Regions from separate parts of the Acidovorax sp. LjRoot66 genome, predicted to be linked through region 2. Evidence: predicted binding sites of a transcription regulator. Region 2 holds the regulator's gene; the other holds the start of a gene.

Region 1 (7,300 bases), 640 kb from region 2:
GGCCGTGCTGCAGCGAGGCGGTCATGCACATGAGCATGGTCGGGCCGGGCGAGAGCACCAGCAGGGCCACGGCGGCCAGGTAGAGCAGGTAGGTACTGAGGGTCATGGAAGAGGGTGATCCAAGGGGGTGGCCGCAAAGTCCGGGCGCACGGAGGACTGGCCTGCCGAGTTGGCAGGCGCTGCCATTGTGTCAAAACCCGCAGGGCCAGCGCTCCGCACGGCAGGCCGAGGCCCGCCGCTGCGCCAGGTGTGCGGTGGTGCTTAGGCCATGCGGCAGCCGGCGCCGCTGTCGGACAGGGCTTTTGCCGCAATGCCGACGACCTTGTTTTCCTTGTTCTCGACCACGCGCAGGTAGATGTCCTGCACCGGGTTGTGGGCCTTGCTCATGGTCCACTTGCCGCGCGGGCTGTCGATCACGGCGCTCTCGAGCGCCTTGTACAGCGCGGGCTTGGCGGCCAGGTCGCCCTTGACGGCGTTGGCACCCTGCACCAGCAGCAGGCCGGTGTCGTAGCCCTGCACGGCATACACATCGGGCTGGCTGCGGAAGGCCTTGGCGTATTCCAGGCGGAACTGCTTGTTGCGCGGCGTGTCCAGCGAGTCGCTGTAGTGCATGGTGGTGATGATGCCGTCGGCTGCGGGGCCGGCCGCATCGAGCACGCCTTCGGTCAGGAAGCCCGAGCCGTACAGCGGAATCTTGTCCTTGAGGCCGGCGGCCGCGTAGTCCTTGATGAACTTGGCCGCACCGCCACCGGCGAAGAAGCAGGCCACGGCATCGGGCTTGAGGGCCGCGATCTCGGTCAGCAGCGCCTGGAACTCCACGTTCGGGAAGGGCAGGCCCAGCTCCTTGACGATGGTGCCGCCGGCTGCGGTGTAGCTCTGCTTGAAGCCTTCGAAGGCTTCCTCGCCTGCGGCGTACTTCCAGGTGATCCACACGGCCTTCTTGTGGCCCTTGTCCACCATCGCCTTGCCCAGGGCCAGCGTGGGCTGGGAGTTGCTGAACGAGGTGCGGAACACGTTGGGCGCGCACAGCCCCCGGGTGGCGGCATGCACGCCGGCGTTGGGGATCAGGTTGAGCACACCGGTGTCGCGCGCCACCTTCTGGATGCCCATCTGCACGCCGGAGTGCACGGTGCCGATCAGCACGTCCACCTTGTCGCGCTGCACCAGCTTGCTGGCGTTTTCCACGCCCTTGCTGGGCTCGGACTCATCGTCCACCTTGAACCACTCGATCTCGCGCCCGCCGAGCTTGCCACCCTGCTGGTCGATGGCCATGCGCACGCCGTTCTCGATGGCCACGCCCAGTTGGGCGAAGGTGCCGGTATAGGGGAGCATGAAACCCACGCGCACCTTGCCGCTCTGGGCGCGCACGATGGAGGGCAGCAGCAGGCCGGTGGATGCGGCGCCGACGAGGGCTGCGCTGCGGCTGATGACAAGGCGGCGAGTGGTCATGGGGAGTGTCTCCTTTGTTTAGGCTTAAAGTAATTTAACCCCAAGCCCCTGTGTGAAAACCTATGGCTTACCCGTACCGGCGCTGGCTGCTGGTGTCCTTCATGGGCTCACGGGCGTGTTCCGTGAGGCTTGTTTTCGGGCCATCCATGGCGAAAACAGGTGTGAAGTAAACTGCATTCAATGCGGTGTACATGCAGTATAGAGCATGTTTTCTTGGCCATGTGCAGCGGTTTGAGGGGTTGCGATAGGTAGTTTCGAGCATAGTGCCCACCTTTTCCCACCCTGGCAGCAGCGAGCGCCATTTCTGCTCGGCCGCGCTGGCATCGATGGTCGCGAGCACCTGCGCTTCAGGTGCTGGACGTGAGCCGCGCCGACCTGGAAGGCCTGCTGCGGCTGGCGGGCACCACCACATCCCCATCGTCGTCGAGGGCGGGCACCTTGTGGGCATCATCCCCCAGACCGATCTGGTGCGCGCCCTGGCGGTGGCCGTGCAGGGCCAGGATCCGGCTGCTTGAAGGGGCTCTGGTGCCGTCCCGCGACACTGCTGCGCCCATGCCATAGGCAAGCCCGGGTACATCGCGGTACAATCGACAGGCTATGCACAGCGCTCTGCCTGTCCATTGATACGGATTTGCCTTTAACCGTGTAGCGTCGTTGCTGGCTACACGGTCAAATGCAAATCCGTATGAAGCCGTCTCCCCGGCCCTCTGCCTGATCTGCGCCCCGGGTGCAGCGACTCCCACCGCCCGCAATGCACCGTGTGTCGAGCCCGACCACGCTGCATAGGCCGTGGTGGATGCCCCAGCGTTCAGGCCGATCACCAGATTTTTTGATTTTTGAAAAGACAAGAGAACATGGCCAAAGAAGAACTGATTGAAATGCAAGGCTCCGTGACCGAAGTGCTGCCCGACTCGCGCTTTCGCGTGACGCTGGACAACGGTCACCAGCTGATTGCCTACACCGGCGGCAAGATGCGCAAGCACCACATCCGCATCCTGGCGGGTGACAAGGTCTCCCTGGAGATGTCGCCTTACGACCTCTCCAAGGGCCGCATCACCTTCCGCCACCTGGCTGGCCGCGGCCCAGGTCCGTCGAGCCGCTGATTGCAGGCCGCCACGTGGCCACGATGTGGCCGCACTGGTGCTTGCTGGCTGGTTCGCCGTTGTATTTTCCCCTTGGTTGTTGATTGATTGAGTTTCCCCCATCGCCGCAGTTTGCATCGCCCTGGATGCATGACAGCACTGCCGATGGAACCCTGGTCCGGTGCAGTCGCTGCAAAAAATTCAAAAAAAGCGCGCATTTGGTCAGAACCCGAAATTTCCCGGGTTAGAATACGAGCTGTCGGAGCGTAGCGCAGCCTGGTAGCGCATCTGCTTTGGGAGCAGAGGGTCGCGAGTTCGAATCCCGCCGCTCCGACCATTATTGGCAAGGCCTGCAGAAGCAATTCTGCAGGCCTTTTGTCATTTCCGGGCCACCATTGCACGCAAGCGTGTTCGCGCTGACGCTGCAAGCGAGGGTGCAACGGCTTGCCATTGCTTATCTCCCCCGCATCATCCTTTCCCCCGAGTTTTCTGCCGTGGTGGGCCATGAAGCCCGCGCAGCCTGGGCCAGAGTTCTGGCGGGTGCCAATGACCTGCAGGAATGCTCTGAAAAGCCACCATGCGACCCGTAATCGGGTACGATAACTGTATGAAAATACAGTATTTGGCTTTGATCCCGGGCGCCATGCACAGGCATGCCCTGTCCAGGGCCCTGGCGCGTCCGCAGCGGTTTTCCGCCGTCGCCTGACCTTGCACATGCCCACCCTCGGTTGCTCTGTCCATGTCCGCCGTTCCCCTCCGTTCCCTGACTGCCAGCGCACCGCCGCGTCTGGCAGGCGTGTGGCTGGCCGACCAGTTGGGTACAGCGGCCATGGCGCGGGTGCAGGCCACGGGGCATGCCGGGCTCGATGCGCAGTTGCCTGGTGGTGGCTGGCCTGTGGGCGCCATGACCGAGGTGCTGCAGCCGGCGGCGGGCCTGCATGTGTGGCAACTGGTGCTGCCAGCCTTGGCCCAGGCCACGGCCGCGCGGCCGGGGGCCGTGGTGCTGGTGGCGCCGCCCTATGAACCGTTTGCACCGGCCCTGCGTGCGGGTGGGTTGGATGCGGCGCGGCTGTGCCGCGTGCAGACCACCTCTGCAGCGCAGGCCCTGTGGGCGGCAGAGCAGGCGCTGCGCTGCCGCGACGTGCAGGCGGTGCTGGCCTGGCTGCCCCAGGCGGCACCCGAATCGCTGAGGCGGCTGCAGCTGGCGGCTGCGCAGATGGGGCAGCTGCTGTGGGTGTTCCGCCCGGCCAGGGCGCGCCAGCAGGCCTCTCCCGCGCCGCTGCGGTTGTGGGTCGAGGCCGTCGATGGCTCGGGTGGCGCGCAGATGCAGGTGCAGGTGCTCAAGCGCCGTGGGCCGCCCATGGAGCAACCCCTGGCGCTGCCTGCCAGCCATGCGGCGCTGGCCCGGGTGCTGGCCGCGTCGGCAGCACGCGGGGAGGGGCGGCGCGCCCCACAGCAGCCAGCCCGGCCTGCCGTGGTGCTGCCATTGGCGGCGTGGCGGGATCGCCTGCCAGTAGGAGGTGTGCAGCATGCACTGGATCGCATGGCCGTTGCCGCCAACCCCCACTGACAGCCATACCGACCCTGGCGTGGCATTGCTGTCGGCCACAGCCGGGCCGCGCCAGCCCTTGCCGCAGGCCCCGCATGCGCTCTGGTGGGCGCTGCAGTTCACGCCGCGCGTGGCGAGCGTGGAGGGCGAGGCTTTGTTGCTGGAGGTCTCGGCCACCGAACGCCTGTGGGGCGGGCGCGAGGCACTGTTGGCACAACTGCAGCTGCGCAGCCCGCCATGGTCCGCCGAACCGCCCGCGGCAACGGGCAACCCATCGCATGGACCTGTGCCGCAGGAATGCCCTGCCGCCAGATGCCCAACCCCTTTTGCCGAGGCGCCCACCTCGCTGCAGGCCCTGGCCCTGCTGCGCCTGCAGCTGGCAGGCCAGCCCCTGCCCAGGCACCTGCCCGATGGCCTGCCGCTGCATACCCTGACGGCGCTGCACCCGCACCTGCCCAGCCTGGCACGCATGGGCTGCCGCACCTGGGGCGCCTTGCGCGCGCTGCCGCGCGACGGCGTGGCCCGGCGTCTGGGCGCGGCCGTGCTGCTGGCGCTGGACCGGGCTTACGGCCATATCGCCCACAACCACGCCTGGGTGGAGTTGCCCGAGCGTTTCGAGTTGACGGCCGAGCTGCCCGCGCTCGCCACCTCGGCCGACGCCTTGCTGTGGTCCGCCAGCCGCCTGCTGTCGGCCCTGCAGGCTTGGCTGCAGGCGCGCCAGCAGGGCGTTCTGGCGCTGGAGCTGGCCTGGCGGCACGACCTGCGCCGGGTCGATGGCGTGCTCATTGCCCCCTGGCATGCACTGCCCGTGCGCACCGCCCAGCCCACGCACGAGCTGGCCCACCTGCGCCGCCTGCTGGCCGAGAACCTGGCGCGCACGCCCCTGGCTGCGCCGGCCAACCAGATCACGCTGCGCGCGCTGGAGACCGCGCCCTTGCACCATGCCAGCGCCCACCTGCTGCCGCCCGACGGATCGTCGGCCGCCGGTGACCAGGAGGGCGAGGCCTGGCACCAGTTGGTCGAGCGCCTCTCGGCCCGCCTGGGGGCCGGGCAGGTGCAGTCCGTCACCCTGCTCGCAGACCACCGGCCCGAATGCATGCAGCGCTGGCAGCCCATGGCGAGCACGGCGTCAGGGACCGCTGTGGCCAAGGTGCTGCACGCAGCGCATGCGCCCGAGGCCGTGCTGTGGCCCACCTGGCTGCTGCGCACCCCGCAGCGCCTGGACATGCGGGGCCACCGGCCGTGCTACCAGGGCCCGCTGAGCCTGCTGGCCGGGCCGCACCGCTTCGATGCCGCCTGGTGGGAGGAGGGGGCCTGCGCCCAACCAACAGGTGAGAACGATGGCAGCCAGCCTCCGGAAAGCCGCAGCGGACTGGTGCAGCGCGACTACTTCGTGGCCCTGAGCCCTGTGGCCGGACGCGTCTGGATCTTTCGCGAACGGCTGGCGCATGCGCCTGCGGGGGCGTCGCGCGACCGCTGGTTCCTGCAAGGCCTGTATGCGTGATGGAAACCCACCATGACCCATACCCTTCCTGATCGCCCACCAGTCAGTCCCGCCGCACCGCTGGCCTTGCCGGACTATGCCGAGCTGCACTGCATCTCCAACTTCAGCTTCCAGCGCGGCGCCTCGCAGCCCCAGGATCTGGTGGCGCGCGCGGCCGAGCTGGGTTACCGGGCCCTGGCGCTGACCGACGAATGCTCGGTGGCCGGCGTGGTACGGGCCCATGGCCCGGCCAAGGCGCTGGGCCTGCAGTTCATACCGGGCAGCGAGTTCGTATACCCCGGCTTTCGGCTGGTGGCGCTGCCGCGCAACATCGAGGGCTGGGGCAATCTGTGCGAGTTCATCAGCGCCGCGCGGCGCACCGCGCCCAAGGGCACCTACGAGCTGGGGCCGGTGTCCGACGTGGCCCAGCTGCAGCACTGCGAGCTGCTGCTCATGCCCGACCGCAGCGTGCAGCATGCGATGGACACCGCTGCACTGCTGGCCTGTGTGGAACAGGCGCAGGCGAGCTTCGGCCAGCGCTTCTGGCTGGGGGTGGAGCTGCTGCTCGGGCCCGACGACGACCTGTGGCTGGCCACCTTGCAGCAGGTGTCGCGCCAGACCGGTGTGCCCCTGGTGGCTGCGGGCGACGTGCACATGCACCTGCGCTCGCACAAGCCGCTGCAGGACGTGATCACCGCCGTGCGCCAGGGCTGCACCGTGGCCGAATGCGGCTTTGCGCTGCAGCCCAATGCCGAACGCCACCTGCGCCAGCGCGTGCGCCTGGCCGGCATCTACCCGCCCGAGCTGCTCGCGGCCACGCTGGAGATTGCGGCGCGCTGCACCTTCAGCCTCGACGAGATCAAGTACCAGTACCCGCTGGAGGCTGTGCCTGAGGGGATGACGCCTGCGGAGGGCCTGGCCTGGCTGACCTGGGAGGGCGCGCGCAGCCGCTACCCGCAAGGCGTGCCGGACAAGGTGGTGGCGCAGATATTGCGCGAGCTCGCGCTGATCGCCGACTGCAAGTACGAGATGTACTTCCTCACCGTGCACGACATCGTGCGCTTTGCGCGCGGCGAGGGCATCCTGTGCCAAGGCCGCGGCTCTGCCGCCAACTCCGCCGTGTGCTACTGCCTGGGCATTACCGAGGTGGACCCCGAGCGCACCAAGCTGCTGTTCGAGCGCTTCATCAGCAAGGAGCGCAAGGAGCCACCCGATATCGACGTGGACTTCGAGCACAACCGACGCGAAGAGGTCATCCAGTACGTCTACACCAAGTACGGCCGCGACCGTGCCGCCATTGCCGCCGTGGTCACCAGCTACCGCACCCGCAGCGTGCTGCGCGACGTGGGCAAGGCCCTGGGCGTGCCTGCGGCGCTGGTCGATTCGTTTGCCAAGGAGCACCACTGGTTCGACGAAGAATTCGCTGCGCACCGCCTGCAGGAGATGGCGCAGGACATGGGCGAACCCATCAGCCTGCATACCGCCGAGTTGTGGCTGCAGTTGTCGGTGCAGCTCAAGGGCTTTCCGCGCCACCTGAGCCAGCATGTGGGGGGTTTCGTGCTCACGCAGGGGTTGCTCACGCGCATCGTGCCGGTAGAGAACGCCGCCATGGTCGACCGCTCCATCATCCAGTGGGACAAGGACGACCTGGACGACATGGGCCTCATGAAGGTGGATGTGCTGGCCCTGGGCATGCTCAGCGCGCTGCGCCGCTGCCTGAACCTGCGCGCCGACCTG
Region 2 (7,300 bases):
AGAAGTTCGTGGGCGACATGCCCTGGGCGCACCTGGATATCGCCGGCACCGCCTGGAAGGGCGGTGCGGCCAAGGGCTCCACGGGTCGCCCCGTGGGCCTGCTGGTGCAGTACCTGCTGGACCGCGAGGCCGATGCCTCGTCGGCCCCCAAGCCGGCCACCAAGCGCGCGACCCGAACCACGCGCGCCAAGGCTGCCTGAGCCCGATGACAGAAGTCGCCTTCCATTTCAACGCGCCGGACAAGGTGGCGTACGCCTGCCGGTTTGCGCGCAAGGTGCTGCGCAGCGATGCGCGCCTGATCATCGCCGGCCCGACCCATGTGCTGGCGGCATTGGATCGGCAGATGTGGAGCATGGCACCGCAGGATTTCGTCGCGCATTGCACCGACGCGGCCGACGAGGACCTGCGCCTGGCCTCGCCGGTGCTGCTGACCTCGGACGTGCAGGGTGCACCGCACCACGAGGTGCTGCTGAACCTGGGCGTCGAGGTGCCCGAAGGCTTTGGCCGCTTCGAGAAGCTGATCGAGGTCGTCAGTGCCCACGATGAAGAAGACCGGGAACAGGCGCGCAACCGCTGGCGCCACTATGCCTCGCGTGGCTACGCCATCGTGCGCCACGATCTGGTGCTGAAGGGCGCTTGATGGCCACCACGCCACCCCGCACGCCGCCCCGTTTCGTGCCCACGCTCACTGAAGTGGTGCAGGTGCCCGGTGCCATACCCGTGCCCTTGGTGGCGAAGCCGCCTGCGGCCGTGTCCCCTGCGGTTGCGGCGCGCCCGTCTCCTGCGGTGGCAGCCCCTGCCGCCGCCACGCCCAACCGTGCAGTGCCCCAGGCCGCCCCGGTGGTTGCCCCTGCGCTGGCGCCTGCCGCCACACCCGCAGCCGCCTCACCGGTGGCGCAGGCGGCCAGCCGTGCCCTGGAGGCCCTGGCATTGCGCCGCGCGCAGATCGCGGCGGCCGCCCCCTCGGCCTTGGCCGCCCCTGTGGCTTCGCTGGCGGTGCCGCAGGCCATGGCGGCACCCTCGCTTGCGCCAGCGCCCACACCCTCACCCGCAGTGCCTGCGGCATCCTTGCCCGCCAGGCCACCAGCCGCAGCGGCGCGCCCCGTGGTAGCTCCGGTGGCCGTGGCCGTTGCAGCGCCTGCAGCAGCCCCCGTGGTGCCGAATATGGGGCAGCAGACCGCTGCGCGTGCACTGCCAGAGGGCATGGAGGAGTACATGGTGCACCGGGTCATGCAGCGGGTGGACGTGGCGCTGGACCAGCGCCTGCGCGATGCCATCGCCACAGTGGTGCAGGAGCAGACGCGGTCGGTGCTTCCCAGGCTGCGCGAGGAGATCGAATCCGTGGTCCGCCACGCGGTATACGAGGCCGTGGCCGATGAGCTCGCAGGCAGCCACACTGCGCCGACAAAGGGATGACAGGGTATTCCCCTGTGGTTTCTCCCTCATTTAATCGTGTTCCCTAATGATCTGGCCCGTAAATTGCGATATGTTCGCCTGCGTTGAGACACAAGACTAATTCTCAGCGTTTATCTTTACTGGAGATTGATATGCAATTGAAGTTGAAACTGACCGTGGTTGCTGCTATCGCGGCTGCTGCTGGTGTGGCCTCTGCACAAGAGCAGGTGGTCAAGATCGGCCACGTGGCTCCGGTTTCCGGCGCCCAAGCCCACTACGGCAAGGACAACGAAAATGGCGCCCGCATGGCCATTGAAGAACTGAACACGCAGGGCATCACGATCGGCGGCAAGAAGATCAAGTTCGAACTGCAGGCAGAAGATGACGCAGCCGATCCTAAGCAAGGCACGGCCGCTGCACAGAAGCTGTGCGACGCCAAGGTGGCTGGCGTTGTGGGTCACCTCAACTCCGGTACCACCATTCCTGCTTCCAAGGTCTACAACGACTGCGGCATCCCCCACGTGACCGGCGCGGCCACGAACCCCAACCTGACCAAGCCAGGCTACAAGACCACGTTCCGCATCATTGCCAACGACAACGCCTTGGGCGCTGGCCTGGCTGCCTACGCCGTGGACACGCTCAAGCTCAAGACGGTCGCCATCATCGATGACCGTACCGCTTACGGCCAGGGCGTTGCAGACGTGTTCAAGAAGACCGCTTCCGCCAAGGGCATCAAGGTGGTGGACGAGCAGTTCACGACCGACAAGGCCACCGACTTCATGGCCATTCTGACCGCCATCAAGTCCAAGAACCCTGATGCCGTGTTCTTCGGTGGCATGGACCCCCAAGGTGGCCCGATGCTGCGCCAGATGGAACAGCTGGGCATGGGCAACGTGAAGTTCTTCGGTGGTGACGGCATCTGCACGGCTGAAATCGCCAAGCTGGCCGCCGGCGCCAAGACCCTGGCCAACGTGATCTGCGCCGAAGGCGGTGCATCGCTGGCCAAGATGCCTGGCGGCACGGCCTGGAAGGCCAAGTACGACGCCAAGTACCCCAACCAGTTCCAGGTGTACAGCCCCTACACCTACGACGCCACGTACCTGATCGTGGACGCCATGAAGCGTGCCAACTCGGTGGACCCCAAGGTCTACACCCCCGAGCTGCTCAAGTCCAGCTTCAAGGGCGTGACCTCGACGATCGCCTTCGAACCCAACGGCGAAATGAAGAACCCAGCCATCACCCTGTACAACTACAAGGACGGCAAGAAGACCCCCCTGAACTAAGGGATGGACTTGCCTTCAACCGGCTAACGTCGTTGGGGTGCCTTGCCGTGCTACAGCACTGTCTGCGGCTCCCCGCCTAGTTATCCGGTCGAATGCAATCCCATGCGGGAGCGCTGCCTTCGGGTGGTGCCTCGCGGAATCAAAAAAGGCTTCCCTCGGGAAGCCTTTTTCGTTGGTGCTGCCGACGCTGCTTGCGTTGGCGGCAGGGGGGCGTCAGCGGCGCACCTGCAGCGAACCCGGGTTCACGATGTTGGTGGGCGTGCCCTTGATGAAGTTGATCACGTTGTCGAAGGCTGCACCAAAGTAGAGCTCATAGCTGTCCTGCTCCACGTAGCCGATGTGCGGGGTGCAGATGCAGTTCTCAAGGCGCAGCAAGGCGTGGCCCTGCAGGATGGGCTCGCTCTCGAACACGTCCACCGCGGCCATGCCGGGGCGGCCTCGGTTCAGCGCGGCGATCAGGGCATCGGACTCCACCAGCTCGGCACGCGAGGTGTTCACAAACAGCGAGGTGGGCTTCATGCACGACAGGTCCTCGAGCGAGATGATGCCGCGCGTTTCGTCGTTCAGGCGCAGATGCACCGAGATCACGTCGCACTGCGAGAAGAATTCCTCGCGCGTGGTGGCGGCCTGGTAGCCATCGGTCAGGGCCTGGGCGCGCGATGCCTCGCGGCCCCAGACGCGCACGTTCATGCCGAAGGCCCGGCCATAGCCGGCCACGAGCTGGCCGATGCGGCCATAGCCCCAGATGCCGAGTGTCTTGCCGCGCAGCACCGTGCCCAGCCCGAAATTGGGCGGCATGGAGGCGGTCTTCAGGCCCGACTGCTGCCAGGCGCCGTGCTTGAGGTTGGAGATGTACTGCGGCAGCCGGCGCGTGGCTGCCATCACCAGGGCCCAGGTCAGCTCTGCAGGCGCCACCGGCGAGCCGACGCCCTCGGCCACTGCAATGCCGCGCTCGGTGCAGGCCGCCACGTCGATGTGGTTGCCGATCTTGCCGGTCTGGGCAATGAGTTTCAGGCGCGGCAGCTTTTCGACCAGCTGGCGGGTGATCTGGGTGCGCTCGCGCACCAGCACGATGATGTCGGCATCCTTGAGCCGGATCGACAATTGCCCCAGGCCCTTGACGGTGTTGGTATAGACCTTGGCGGTGTAGGCGTCGAGCCGGGTGGCGCAATGGAGCTTGCGCACTGCATCCTGGTAGTCGTCGAGGATCACGATGTTCATCCCGACATTGTGCCTTGGAGCGCTGCAGTCTTTGCGCCACAAGGCCCATCTGGCGCACGGCATTTGCAACGCTGCGTGAATGCCGGGCACCCTGGGGCGCCGATTTGCGCGGAGCGGGAGCACCGCCCCGCACCTGCACTGCGGGCCATGGGTACCCGTGGCTTGGCAAGGCCGGTGTTGGCCTTGCCCGCCATGCCCAGGGAATGGCGCTCTTCAGTGCTGCAGTGCCTCGCGGGCGGCCATGCGGTCCAGCTCCGCGCAGACATCGGCCATGCGGCCCGAGATCACGAGGCGCCCTGCATCGGCACCCGAGGCGGCTGTCCGGAGCACCCGTACCACGCGGCGTGCCTGGCCGTGGCTGCACGGGGCTTCGGTGCCTGGGGCAGGGGTTGGCGAGCGGCTTCCTGCTGCTGCCAGCGTGGGCTCGTCACGCGGCATGCGGGCTGCAACTGCACCCGGCCATGCGGGCACCTGGATGGTGGCTGGCAGCGGTGCCTTGCAGGTGCGTGGCCGTGCTACCGCGGTATCGAGCCCGCCATGCATGGCCGGCTGCAGCCAGCGTGCCAGGGCATGCAGCGGTTGCGAGAAGGCCGAGAAGGTCAAAGAAGCAATTCCCATGTGAAGACTCCGAAGGTCGGTGGTGAACACAGGCAGGATTGCGAGGGATGTGCACGGGCCCAGGGCTGACCCGCAGTGGCGCGGAAACTCCGCACCCCGCAAGCCAAACGCCCGCCACCTGGGCCATGCACGCCGGGTCCTTTGCGGCCTCCCTGCCTTGCGCAGGGGGTGCCGCGGACCCGTGGCGCTACATGAGCATGGTGTTGCGGATCAGGCCGACCGCCAGGCCTTCGATCTCGAAGGGCTCGCCGGGCTGCACGGTGATCACCGGGTAGTCGGGGTTCTCGGGCAGCAGCTCGATGCCGGTGGCCGTGCGGCGCAGGCGTTTGACGGTGACGTCGTCGCCCAGGCGGGCCACGATGATCTGGCCATTGCGCGCCTCGCGCGTGGACTGCACGGCCAGCAGGTCGCCATCCATGATGCCGGCGTCGCGCATGGACATGCCGCGCACCTTGAGCAGGTAGTCGGGCTTGTGCTGGAAAAGGCTGTTTTCCACGCTGTAGGTCTGATCGACATGCTCCTGCGCGAGAATGGGTGAGCCCGCCGCGACCCGGCCGATCAGCGGCAGCATCAGCTGCGACAGGCCGGGAATGGGCAGGCTGAACTGGGTGCCGCGCGCCGCGTTGATGGAGCGCACGGTTTCGCCGCGCAGGCGGATGCCGCGCGAGGTGCCGCTGACCAGTTCGATCACACCCTTGCGGGCCAGGGCCTGCAGGTGCTCTTCGGCCGCGTTGGCGGACTTGAAGCCCAGCTCGGTCGCGATCTCGGCGCGGGTAGGGGGGGCGCCGGTGCGCGCAATGGCAGTCTGGATCAGGTCCAGAATCTGTTGCTGGCGGGCCGTGAGCTTGGGGTTGTCGAGCATGGTGGTTTCCAGTGTGTGCCGGTAAAGTGGCAAATAACTGTTTTTTAATCCAGTAGCTGTATTTTTCACCAGTTTTTCGGAGTATGCAAGTGAGTGCGCAAAAAATTGTGGTTCTGGGTACGGGCGGCACCATTGCCGGCACCGCTGCGCAGGCGGGGGACAACATCGGCTACACGGCCGCACAGGTGGGGGTGGGCGAGCTACTGGCGGCCGTCCCGGGGCTAGAAACGGTGGCTGGCGGGCCTCTGGTGGTCGAGCAGGTGGCTCAGATCGACAGCAAGGACATGGAGGTGGGTGTGTGGCGTGCCCTGGCGCTGCGCTGTGACGAGTGCATGCGGGACCCTTCCGTGCGCGGTGTCGTCATTACCCATGGCACCGACACCATCGAAGAGACGGCCTGGTTCCTGCATTCGGTGCTCCACGCCTCGAAGCCCGTGGTGCTGACCTGCGCCATGCGCCCATCGACCGCGCTGGTGCCCGATGGCCCACAGAACCTGCTCGACGCCGTGGCCGTGGCCGCCACCGCCGGTGCGCAGGGCGTGGTGGTGGTGGCTGCCGGCACCATCCATGGCGCGCGGCGCGTGCAGAAGGTGCACCCCTACCGGGTGGACCCGTTCAGCTCCGGTGATGCTGGGCCCTTAGGGTGGGTGGAAGAGGGCGCGGCCCGCCTGGTGCAGGCGTGGCCCCAGGCGCCTGGCGGCAAGGCTGCCACAGCCATTGCCACCTTGCCGGCCGACTCCCCCTGGCCGTGGGTGGAACTGGTCGTGAGCCACGCCGGAGCCAGTGGCCGCGCGGTGGATGCCCTGGTGCGCGAGGGCGTGCAGGGGCTGGTGGTGGCATGCACAGGCAATGGCACCATCCACCATGCGCTGGGGGACGCGCTGGCGCGTGCGCAGGCGGTGGGTGTGCGCGTGGTGCGTTCCACGCGCTGCGCCGAAGGGCAGTTGCTGCCCACGCAGGGCGATGCCTTTGCGGCTGCGCCCGGCCTGTCCCCCGTGAAGGCCCGCATCACGCTGATGCTCGAGCTGTTGCACTGATCACCACGCCAGGATGCCCTTTATGTTCACTGCCCTGCGCGCCCATGTATGGGCCTACCCGGCGCTGGAGGTGGTGCACATCGTGGGCATCGCGCTGCTGCTCGGTAACCTGGTGCTGCTGGAGCTGCGGGTGTTTGGCCTGGGTGCCGCGCTGCCGCCCCGGGATCTGGCGCGCCTGAGCCTTTCGCTGGCACTGTGCGGCTTTGGCATGGCGGCCCTGTCGGGCCTGGTGATGTTTGCCACGCAGCCGCAGGAGCTGCTCGCCAACCGGGCCTTCACCCTGAAGATGCTGTTGTTGATGCTTGCCGGCTGCAACGCGGCGTGGTTTCATGGGCGTGGTTCGCTCGCACGGCTCGATGGCCTGGCGCGGGCGCAGATGCTGCTGTCCACCTTCATCTGGCTGGCCATCGTCGCCTGTGGCCGGTGGATAGCGTACCTCTGACATTCGAAAGGAGAATTTTCATGCCTTTGCAGCGTCGCCAGGTTCTCGCCGTGGCCAGTGTTCTTCCCTTGGTTCCCCTGGCGGCCCATGCGCACCACGGCTGGAGCAGCTTCGACGCGGACCGCCCGATCTATCTCGAAGGCACCGTGCGCAAGGTGCGCTGGCAGAACCCGCATGCCGAGCTGGAGCTGGAGCTGCCCGCCAACCTGGCGTTGCCGCCCAACCTGGCGCAGCGCGCCTTGCCCGCGCAGACGGCACCGGTCGATGGCAAGGCCCTGCTGGCCCGTGCCGTGCTGCCCACGCGCAAGGACCGCAAGTGGGAGATCGAGCTGGCCCCGCTGACCCGCATGCAGGCCTGGCAGGTGGCCGAGATCAAGCCGGGCGCAGCGATCTCGGTACTGGGCTTCACGCTGCGCGAGGAGAAGGGGGAGGCGGTGCTGCG

Evidence for each region. Region 2 encodes LexA, which represses DNA repair genes until DNA is damaged. Its sites were predicted from a motif close to ACTGTATNNNNATACAGT; they were not measured.
Region 1: the regulator LexA is predicted to act here: its motif matches at 3,134-3,151, upstream of imuA (translesion DNA synthesis-associated protein ImuA).

What each region holds. Positions count from the first base shown of each region.
Region 1 is NZ_CAXUQU020000001.1:4,868,373-4,875,672, reverse strand. Features, by position in the region: gene ACSQ3Y_RS22900 (LysE family translocator) at 1-106, opposite strand, end outside; gene ACSQ3Y_RS22895 (ABC transporter substrate-binding protein) at 262-1,449, opposite strand; partial or broken gene ACSQ3Y_RS22890 (CBS domain-containing protein) at 1,848-1,964, shown strand; gene infA (translation initiation factor IF-1) at 2,304-2,552, shown strand; tRNA gene ACSQ3Y_RS22880 (tRNA-Pro) at 2,792-2,868, shown strand; gene imuA (translesion DNA synthesis-associated protein ImuA) at 3,271-4,101, shown strand; gene ACSQ3Y_RS22870 (Y-family DNA polymerase) at 4,061-5,584, shown strand; gene ACSQ3Y_RS22865 (error-prone DNA polymerase) at 5,597-7,300, shown strand, end outside.
Region 2 is NZ_CAXUQU020000001.1:4,229,856-4,237,155, reverse strand. Features, by position in the region: gene ACSQ3Y_RS19905 (leucyl aminopeptidase) at 1-200, shown strand, start outside; gene ACSQ3Y_RS19900 (DNA polymerase III subunit chi) at 206-640, shown strand; gene ACSQ3Y_RS19895 (hypothetical protein) at 640-1,416, shown strand; gene ACSQ3Y_RS19890 (branched-chain amino acid ABC transporter substrate-binding protein) at 1,548-2,678, shown strand; gene ACSQ3Y_RS19885 (D-2-hydroxyacid dehydrogenase family protein) at 2,892-3,899, opposite strand; gene ACSQ3Y_RS19880 (hypothetical protein) at 4,113-4,517, opposite strand; gene lexA (transcriptional repressor LexA) at 4,705-5,379, opposite strand; gene ACSQ3Y_RS19870 (asparaginase) at 5,463-6,416, shown strand; gene ACSQ3Y_RS19865 (hypothetical protein) at 6,439-6,858, shown strand; gene ACSQ3Y_RS19860 (DUF6152 family protein) at 6,879-7,300, shown strand, end outside.